3 regions of the Arthrobacter sp. S2(2024) genome follow, and region 1 is predicted to be linked to each of the others. Evidence: riboswitches for the same ligand, from Rfam matches in the RefSeq annotation. Region 1 holds a riboswitch; each other region holds the start of a gene.
What was found. A riboswitch is a leader RNA that binds a small molecule or an ion and turns the genes downstream of it on or off. The one in region 1 is predicted to bind cyclic di-AMP.
Positions count from the first base shown of each region.

Region 1 (3,267 bases):
GGCCTCCCTCGTCTGGACCATGGTGCTGGTCTCCTTGGGCGGACTGGTCCTGATCGGGCTGGCCGGAACCGTGCTGATCCGCCGCACCATGCGGCCGTTGGAGCAACTCTCCGACGTCGCCACCAAGGTGTCGAAACTTCCACTCGACGCCGGTGAAGTGGCCCTCGCGGTGCGTGTTCCGGCGTCGGCGGCCCATCCGAGCACCGAAGTGGGAAGCGTCGGCCATGCTTTGAACCTGATGCTGGACAACGTCTCGAGCGCCCTCGAGGCCCGCCAGCAAAGCGAAACCAAGGTGCGCCAATTCGTCGCGGATGCGTCGCACGAACTACGCACTCCGCTGACCGCCATCCGCGGCTACACCGAACTCTTGCGCATGACCGAGACGTTCACCGAAGACGGGCGCAAGTCGCTGGGCCGGGTGCAGAGCCAGTCCGAACGCATGACCACCCTCGTGGAGGACCTCCTTCTCTTGGCCCGGTTGGACGAAGGGAAGGCCCCGGAATTCACCGATGTGGACCTCACGCAGTTGGTGATCGAGACCGTCAGCGACGAGAAAGTCATGGCTCCCGAGCACATCTGGCAACTCAAGCTCCCGGATGAGCCCCTCACGGTCCGCGGCGACACCACCCAACTCCACCAGGTTTTGGCGAATCTGCTCTCCAACGCCCGCAAGCACACCGAGGCGGGAACCACCGTGGTCACGGGCGTGATGCGCTCCGCCGATGGCAGCGCCGTGGTGACCGTGACCGACAACGGCCCGGGCATCCCGCCTGAATTCCAGGGCAGGATCTTCTCCCGCTTTGCCCGTGCCGACGCCGCCCGGTCCGGCTCCGAGGGCACCTCCGGCCTCGGCTTGTCCATTGTGGAATCCATCGTTCAGGCGCACGGCGGCACGGTCGAAGTGGCGTCGCGGCCTGGCCGGACGGAGTTCGCGGTGCGGCTCCCGGCGCTCAGGACTGCCCCGGCCTGACGGGCGAACCAGAAGAGTACGACGCCGGTGCCCGGCGCGCGCAAGTCGACGCACCGGCGTCGTGATCTCCGTTACCTAAATGTGACTTAAGCTGGATCCTCCTGTACCGTCGAATAGGTGCGCTGGATCATTCCGGCCACCGCCGGGTAGGCGCCGAGCTCTGCCACTCCCCGGTGCCCAACAGTCCAGGCAGAGACGGGGGACCCAGGTCTCCGGGCAAGCGCTCATGTTGAGCCAGCCCTAGGGGTGAAGCCGTGCCGCCACGTTCCGCTGTGGCCACGGCCGGATGACCTCATCCGAATCCGACAGCTAACTCCGCAGGCGTCGAGAGGCAATCACCATGTCTGATTCCAAGGATCAGTCGCGCCCTGTTGCGCGCCACCGCGGCGAACCTGCCCGGAGAAACAAGTCACGTTCCACGCTGAGGCGAGCCGCCTCGAACCTCGGCACCGGCCAGCGCATGGCAGTTGTTGCCGGCGTCGTTGCCGTGTTCCTCGGCGCAGGCGCTGCCACCCAGGCCGCCGGACAAGCCATCAACGCCCAGGACATGAGCCGCACGTCCGAATCCCGCACGGTGGATCACTCAGCCACGCCTTCGGCCACCGCCACGCCGTCGGCGAGCGCAAGCGCGATCCCCAAGCCGAGCACTGCGTCGACGCCAAGCCAGGCGGCCGCGCCCGCTCCAGCCGCCGTCGCGCCCCAGGCTGCCGCACCGGCCGCACCCGCTGCACCCCCTGCTCCAGCGGCACCGGCTGCACCAGTCGCCGTCGATGATCCCTCCGGCGCCCAGGCCTACGCCGCAAGCATCCTTCCCTCCTACGGTTGGGGCCAGGGCGAAATGTCGGCCCTGATCACCTTGTGGAACAAGGAATCGGATTGGCGCACCACTGCCACCAACGCCTCCAGTGGCGCTTACGGCATTGGGCAGTCGCTGCCGGCCGAAAAGATGGCGTCCGAAGGCGCCGACTGGCAGACCAACTACCAGACGCAAATCCGCTGGGGCCTGAACTACATCAAGGAACGCTACGGATCGCCGTCCGCGGCATGGTCCTTCCACTTGGCCCACAACTGGTACTAAGCCAAGAGCCAACCACAAAGTACGTCGAGGTCCGTCCCTTCCGGGGCGGGCCTCTCCGTTTCTTGGCCAGGCAAGTGATGCGCCACGCTGGTCACACATCCACAGCCACGTCACAGGTTCCGCCTAAAGCCTTCATATTCGGCAACGGCACTCTGGATACATGACGCTCATCGAATCCACCTCCGGAACCCTGAAGGACCCCGCGGTGGTGCCGCCGGGCCTTCCCATCCAACCCAGCACTCCCATCCAGCGCGGCACGGGGCGGCGCGCCCCCGTGGACACCCACACCGCCATCCCCGTCCTCGACGTCACCATCCCCGTCTTCAACGAGGAACGCGATCTCGAAGAGTGCCTGCGCAGGCTTCACGGCCACTTGCGCGAATCCTTCCCGCATGGCTTCCGCATCACCGTGGCGGACAACGCGAGCACGGACGGCACGTTGAAAATCGCGGAGCGCGTAGCCCGGGAACTGCCTGAGCTCGCGGTTGTCCACCTTGACGAGAAGGGACGCGGCAACGCCCTTCGCAAGGTGTGGCTTGCATCGCCGTCGCCCGTTCTGGCTTACATGGACGTTGACCTTTCCACTGACCTCGCCGCACTGGCGCCCCTTTTGGCGCCGCTGATCTCCGGCCATTCGGACCTCGCCATCGGCACCCGACTGACCCGTAACTCGCGGGTCGTCCGCGGCCCCAAACGCGAGTTCATTTCGCGCGGATACAACCTGATGCTGCACTCGTTCATGGGTGCCCGCTTCAGCGATGCCCAGTGCGGCTTCAAAGCGATCCGGGCAGACGTCGCCCAGCAGATCCTCCCGCACACCATGGATAACTCGTGGTTCTTCGACACCGAACTCCTGGTCCTCGCCGAACGCTGCGGCCTCCGGGTCCACGAAGTTCCCGTCGACTGGATCGACGATCCCAATTCCAGCGTCGACGTGGTGCGGACCGCCCTCGCCGACATCCGCGGCATGGTCCGGCTCACCCGGGATCTCGTCTCGGGCCGCATCCCCATTCCGGAACTGCGGGCGGCACTTGCACGCGGGCCGCTCCCGGCGTCGTCCCGAATCGCCGAGCAAAGCCCGCGCAGCAGCCTATTCGGGCAATTGGTCCGGTTCGCCGCGATCGGCGCTGCGTCCACCCTCGCCTATGTGCTCATCTTCCTGTTCTGCCGCGGCTTCATGGACCCGCAGCTGGCGAACTTCCTGGCGCTGCTCGTCACG
Region 1 is NZ_JAYKZI010000004.1:83,787-87,053, forward strand. Features, by position in the region: gene VLA65_RS09805 (sensor histidine kinase) at 1-970, shown strand, start outside; cyclic di-AMP (ydaO/yuaA leader) riboswitch at 1,135-1,308, shown strand; gene VLA65_RS09810 (hypothetical protein) at 1,311-2,048, shown strand; gene VLA65_RS09815 (bifunctional glycosyltransferase family 2/GtrA family protein) at 2,209-3,267, shown strand, end outside.

Region 2 (3,267 bases), on a different contig from region 1:
GCCGCCACGGCGCGCTCAAGGAGTGTGGCGCCGTCGTATCTCAACTGGGCTTTGGGCACGCCGCCGAGGCGGGAGGACTTGCCACCCGCCAATATCACCGCATCAAAGTCCACCCGCCCAGATTACCCGGGAAGCGGGCTCAATTCCGGTTCAGGCCGCCGACTCGGGCAGGAGGAAGGGATCCCATGCGGGCGCAGGTTTCTCAAGCTCCTTGATTTGCCAGATAGTCCCGGTGGGCGCCGCCGGAGTGAACCTCAGTTTCCAGCCCATCTCGGCTGGGGTGTGGTCACTCTTGGCGTTGTTGCAGCGCAAGCACGCTGCCACCAGGTTTTCCCAGGAATCCGCGCCGCCCCTGGATTTGGGGTGGACGTGGTCAATGGTGTGCGCTGCTTTCCCGCAGTAGGCGCAACGGTGACCGTCACGGCGCAAGACGCCGCGGCGTGTGACCGCCGTGATGGTGTTGTACCTTGGCCGGATGTAGCGATTGAGCAGAATCACGGAAGGACGTCCGAGAATCTCTTGTGGCCCGACGACAGGCTCGTCGCCTTCGGCCACTACGCTCGCTTTTCCGGTGAGCACAAGGACCAGCGCCCGGCGGAAGGTTACTACCGCCAGCGGTTCATATCCAGCATTCAGAACGAGTGTGCGCATGCACGTACCTCTTCACGGCCGCACCCGTCAGGGGCGCGAGGGCCGGCTGCCCTCTGCATGTACGGGCTGTGGATCGACAACCTAAGAGTAAACACCAGAAGGCCAGATCAACGAATCCATGCGGGGGTTCCAGCGCAGTGTCGGTCAAAGTTCATGTGCCGGACACGTAAGCGCACGCTCGTTAAAACAGGACATCCCCACCGGCGGACCAGCGGGGATGTTCCAGTGAAGCTATGTAACCGGGGCTATTTAGCCACCAACGCGGATGAAGACCGGGCCGGAGCCGACATTGACGCTGTAAAGGGCGGTGGTGCCACCGTTCCAGCCGCCGTGGACTGCCATGCCGTTGCCGACGTAAACAGCGATGTGGGCCATGCCCATGCCACCGTTCTGGTAGTAGACCAGGTCTCCCGGCTGCGCTTCAGCAGCGCTGACCGTACGGCCAAGGGAGAGGTAGTCTGCCGGCCAGCCGTGGAAGTTGATGCCAACAGCGGCCAGGGAGTTCGAGGCCAGGGCAGTGCAGTCCTGGGCAACGCCAAGCTGAGCGTAAGCTGCGGCAGCAATCGCTGCGCCCTTGCCGCTGGCAACCTTCGTGGCGGGCGAAACAGCAGCGGTCACAGAAAGCGTCGAGGAGCCGGTAGCGGCACCCGTGGCAGCCTGCGAAGCCGGAGCGGCTTCCTGGGTGGCAACCGGAGCTGCGACAACCGGAGCAGCTTCGGTGGAAACCACCGGGCGTTCGTACTTGATGGCGACGGAGGAGTCGGCCGAAATGCTGGCTTGGGCGATGGACTGGACTTCCAGGGCGGAGGTCGAAGTGGACTCGCGGGGAACGTTGGTTTCTGCAGCGTTGGCTGCGATACCGCTAGTGAGCACCAGACCGGAAGCAGCTGCGATAACGGCTGCCTGACGGCCTACGCCACCGGCGTTGCTGCCGACAGTCTTAGCGATAACGGCAAGCGAGTTGGTCTTGGTGACCGCGGCACGGTGGCGCGCAACAGTAGAGCGTGAAGACACGTTAAGAGGCCTCTCCCTATGCCCGCGAGGTAAGCTGTCGGATTCGGATGGGAGTCATCCGGCCACACTCCTCCCTCTCGGAAGTCGTGCGACTTAACCCCAAGGCCATCGGTGAAGATGACCAAAAGTGGGTCCCCCGCCTCTGCCAGACGATGTTTTGCGAACGGAACCTCGGGCAGTGGCAGAGCTAGGCAATCCACCCGAGTGCATCAACTCTCTAAAAGTTGATGCGAGTTAGACGGTACATGAGTTTTGGCTGAATGTCACATTCAGGTCACGGAGCGTGACAAGCATGCGAGAGACTTCCATCGGATCGGCTACAGCCAGCCCAGGGGGTCAACGACGTCGCCGTTGACCATGACTTCAAAGTGGAGGTGGCAGCCCGTGGAGGCGCCCGTAGTGCCGCTCAATGCGATGACATCGCCTCGGCCAACCGTTTGGCCCACCTGGACGTTGAACGACGACAAATGGTTGTACGTGGTTTCCAGGCCGTTGCCATGGTCCACCACAATGCGGTTTCCGCCGCCATACGGATGCCAGCCGGCGAAGGTGACCTTGCCGGCCGCGGCAGCATGGACCTGGGTGCCGCACTGGGCCACGAAGTCCTGGCCGCGGTGGAACTCCCCCAAACCGCCCGTGATGGGATTCACGCGGTAGCCGAAAGGCGAGGCCGTGGTCAGGGTGTCCAGGGGCGCCCCCAGGGTGCCCTTGGAGGACGAGGTCTTGATGGTGCCGACGGACTGTGCGCTCAAGAGCTGCTTGAGCTTGCTGTCCGGATCCGCAGTGGTTGACACTGCGGCACGGCTGAAGTCGATCGTGGCGCTTGCCGCGGCCGGAATCTCGGGCTGGGTGCCCACAGCCGAGGCGGCCTGGCTTGAATCCGCCGTGGCCGTCATGGCGCCGGTGCCCGGCATGGCGACTGTCAGGATGAGGCCCGTCGTGGCGAGGGCCACTCCGGCCTTCTGTCCCGCTCCGCTCGCGGCGGCGAATTCGGCCATCTGCCGCAAAGGACCCTTGCGGCGGCGAAGTTCGCGATGGGGATCGCGCGGCCGCTCGTGCTCGACGGCGCTTGTGCTCCGCAGCTCAGCAGTAGGACCGGACGCGCGCCTGCGGCCCCTGGTGTTCTGCGTGGTCAAGGTTTTCCTCTCTGGCAAGCCTGCGAAGTTAGCTGTCGGATTCGGGCCAGAGAGATCGTGGACCCGGTCCGCGCGAAGCGCACGAAACGCAAGGTACCCGGAGGGGCCTTGCGTTGTTTGCACTTCCGCTACGGACTTCACCCCAAGGCCGTCTTTCGACAGCCGATGGTGGTTCCTCCGTTTCTGCCAGTGAATGGACTAATCCACCTGATCCGCTGGCAGAACTCGGCTTCGGATCAGGTAACGCTTTGGTATCGGCGCCAGTATTTAACTATAGGGGATTAAGCCCCACGGTAATAATTTCGTTATCTTTGCGGGCGACCCCGCCGGGCCGGCTAGGCGACCGTGACAAACACGTGCGAGGCGACCTCAGGCGGCAGCTCCAGCGCGCCCTCGATATTGGGCACGCGAACGGAGATGTACTCCCCTACGCGCTCCAGGGACACCCTGGCGCCCGGGCGGATTC
Region 2 is NZ_JAYKZI010000001.1:581,663-584,929, forward strand. Features, by position in the region: gene mobA (molybdenum cofactor guanylyltransferase) at 1-113, opposite strand, end outside; gene VLA65_RS02615 (HNH endonuclease) at 151-651, opposite strand; gene VLA65_RS02620 (NlpC/P60 family protein) at 901-1,665, opposite strand; cyclic di-AMP (ydaO/yuaA leader) riboswitch at 1,671-1,837, opposite strand; gene VLA65_RS02625 (M23 family metallopeptidase) at 1,983-2,801, opposite strand; cyclic di-AMP (ydaO/yuaA leader) riboswitch at 2,804-3,011, opposite strand; gene VLA65_RS02630 (metal-dependent transcriptional regulator) at 3,137-3,267, opposite strand, start outside.
Region 2: linked by a shared signal. The riboswitch ahead of VLA65_RS02620 (NlpC/P60 family protein) and the one ahead of VLA65_RS09810 (hypothetical protein) in region 1 are both predicted to bind cyclic di-AMP.

Region 3 (3,267 bases), on a different contig from region 1:
GCGTCATTCTTGGCATCAGCGAGCCGTTTGCGGCTATTCGCCAACTGGGCCGGGCGTACCGGCAGTCGAAGCTCGCGGCCCAGGCTGCCGCCGTCGATCCTCCGCTCGGCGAGCTCGTGGACAGCCGCTCGGCCGGGATCTACCAGTTGTTCGAACGGCTACAGGCGCCCGGGGGCTGGGACGATTCGGGTTCCGTGCACTTCCAGGAGATCGAGGACGCCGACCGCAACGGCGAGCTGCTGCCCGTGCTCGAACTGCTTTACGACAGCGACGGCTCCGTTCAGGATGTGGCCTCGAAGCTCCACCTGCACCGCAGCAGCATCTACAACCGACTGGCCAGGGTCCGCCAGCTTATCGGAGCGGATCCGCTGAATGGCGCCACCCGGCTCGAACTCCACGCAACGCTCAAGGCGCGCCGCTGGGCTGGCCGACCGCGGATTTGAAGCGCAGGTACCGGAAACCGCGCTGGCCTACTTGTTGAACTGCCTCAACTGAAGGCTGCAGCGCCAGCGGTCCGGGCGGTGCTGAATCATCTGCGTCCGGGTGTTCCGGCAGCATCGTCCGTGCCACTCGACGGCAAATGCTCGATGCCCTCCCATCCTCACTGCAGTGCCTTGGTTGCTGCGTCCAGAATCGACCCAAGATCGACGCCCGGTTGGGTAGGCGGTGGCGTCGGTGTGGGGCTGGCCGGGGTCCGTGGCTTCCAAGAACCTGTGGGTGCGGGAGTCGGAGACGCTGGATCCGTCGGATCCGGTGTCGGGGTTGGGCTAGCGGGTCCGGTCGGACCGGGGCTGGGAGCCGGCGCAGGCTGAGCCGGAACCGGGGTGGAAGGAACAGGCGCCGGGGTGAGGCTTGGGGGCAGCGCTGACGGGAGGGCCGGAACCTGAACGGAGATCGACGGTGCAGGGACGCTCGACGGTTCCACAGCTACCGGTCCTTGCGGCGAATGCTGCGCCGGGTCCCCGGCCTGGCCGGACTTGGCGCTCGGGGTAGCTGCCGAAGGTGATCCCGCAGCGCTGGGGGAGGTGCTTGGCGTCGTGGAAGGAGCGCCGGATTGCGTGGAGTCCTGGCTGTCTGCGCTGGCAGCGTCCTGGGCGCGGGATTCCTGGCCGAAGAAGGGCAACTCGAGGGCTTGTCCCAGGGAGCCGGCGGCCAACAAGATGCCTAGGGCACCTGTCACCACTGCCATTCGGTTGCTCATCGTCCGGACGGCGGCGGCCTTCTTGAGGACGGCGTGTGGTTCACGGCTGAAGGAGGAACCGGTAAGGGGCGCCGGACCGGCGCCGGCGCGGGTTGCCGCGGGAAGTGCCGTTGTGGCTGCGTTCTCGGTTTTGGCCGACTCTGCTGCCGCGCGAGCCAAGGTCGCAGCAGACACCGTCGGTATGGCCGCGGTGGCCGGCTCAGCTGTCGCAGGAGCCGCGGTCTCGGCAGCGACAGTCGGTACGGCCGCGGTGGCAGGTTCTGCCGCCGCGGCAGGCACTGTTTCAATGGCCGCAGTTTCGCTGGCTTCTGAGGCCCGCTTCCGTTCGGCTGCGCGGGCGGCCGCGCGCGTGGTGGGTGCCGCCGTCGTCGGTGTTGCCGTGGGGGTGGGCGCCGCCGTCGAACTCAAAGGTTCGGAAGCCGGCGCAGCGATGAACGGTTCGCTGTCTGTGGCCCGACGACGTCCGGTTGGTTTGGTGCTCTCGCCCGCCACTTGGGCACGGCGAGGCTGATCCATGGTTGGGGACATGGTGATTGCCTCTCAACGCCTTCGAGGTTAGCTGTCGGGTTCGGACGAGGCCGTCCGGCCGCGCGTGGCGGCTTCACCCCAAGGGCCTGAAGTAGGCCCGGAGACTCTGGGTCCCCCGTCTCTGCCGCGGGTCTGGCGGATTCCGGGTTGCGGCAGAGCTCGGCGTCAACCCGGAAGCGGCCCGGTTGGGGACCGGGTCGCCCCTCGACGTTACAACAGCCGGCATGCAAAGTCACATTTGAATAACGGGCGCGGTGACCCGTTTTTGCCCGGCCTGGCCGGCGATGAGTCCCGCGACGTGTTCGGCGTCGCGGCCGACCCCGCCCACGAGGCCGGAGGTCAACCCGTATTGGAAGGGCATGCCCACAAAGAACAGTCCTGGGAGTTGTTCCACGGCGCCCCGGAGGGTGAGCGGCCAGCCGTCCTCATCCGTGGGAAGTCCTTGGATCCAGCCAAAGTCCGGTTGGTAACCAGTAGCCCAGATGACCGTGGACACCGGTATCGCGTGACCTTCATCGGTCAGGGGTTGGCCATCGCGCGTGCCCTTCAGGCGTGGCAGGCGGGTGACTCCAGCGGCGTCGAGCTCCCGCGTTGAGGTCCGGATCAGTGGCGCGCCGTGCTGGGTGAACCCGAGCGCGACCTTGCGGCCGATAGGGGTGGATCTGTTCAGCACCTTGTGGATGAAGAGCCACCAAAGCCCGCCGGCGTATCGCGTCACGGGGCCTGGAATGTGGAACGGAGGGTTTCCTGCGATGTAGGTGCGGTGCGTGAGTGCGAGCTCCAAGGCGATTTCGACGCCGGAGGTGCCGGAGCCGACCACCAGGACATCTCCGGGCGGAATTGAGTCCGGGTTGGCGTATTTCGCTCCGTGCAGTTGGTGGATGCCGGGATCGAGATCCCTGGCGAACGCCGGGACCCGTGGCTGTGTATTCGGGCCCGTGGCAACAACAACGTTTCTCGCCAGGATCGACCCGGCGCTGGACTGCACCCGGAACCGGCCGTCCTCCCGCTCGATGCCGACGACGCGGGCGCCATGGCTTACCGGGAGTTCCCAGTTCGTGGCGTAATTCTCGAGGTATTCGGCCATGGCGTCTTTGCCGGGAAAGGTCCCTCGGGCGGCTGGAAACGGCAGGCCGGGAAGGGAATCGTGCTGCGCCGGGGTGAAGAGGCGCAAGGAATCCCATCGGCTCCGCCACACGTCGCCGACGCGGGCCTGCGAGTCCAGGATGAGGAAATCTTGCCGGTGTTTCTTCAGGTGGTATCCGGTGGCGAGCCCCGCCTGCCCGGCGCCCACAATTACCGTGTTCACTGCCTCATTGCTGTCCATCGCGAAGCCTCCTGAGGTGTCCGAGGTCATTAGAATAGCATTCCAGTCACTGGAATGCTATTCTTTTTTCGTGGAAATCCGGCAAAATGACAGGCGCTTAGCTCAAGCTGTCGCAACCAAAGCTGCCGTGGTGGAGGCCGCCCGTCAGCTGTTTCTGAGCAAAGGGTATGTGGCCACCACTATCGGGGCCGTTGCCGAGCAAGCAGGTGTG
Region 3 is NZ_JAYKZI010000006.1:104,319-107,585, forward strand. Features, by position in the region: gene VLA65_RS14020 (PucR family transcriptional regulator) at 1-443, shown strand, start outside; gene VLA65_RS14025 (hypothetical protein) at 602-1,717, opposite strand; cyclic di-AMP (ydaO/yuaA leader) riboswitch at 1,732-1,877, opposite strand; gene VLA65_RS14030 (flavin-containing monooxygenase) at 1,962-3,056, opposite strand; gene VLA65_RS14035 (TetR/AcrR family transcriptional regulator) at 3,127-3,267, shown strand, end outside.
Region 3: linked by a shared signal. The riboswitch ahead of VLA65_RS14025 (hypothetical protein) and the one ahead of VLA65_RS09810 (hypothetical protein) in region 1 are both predicted to bind cyclic di-AMP.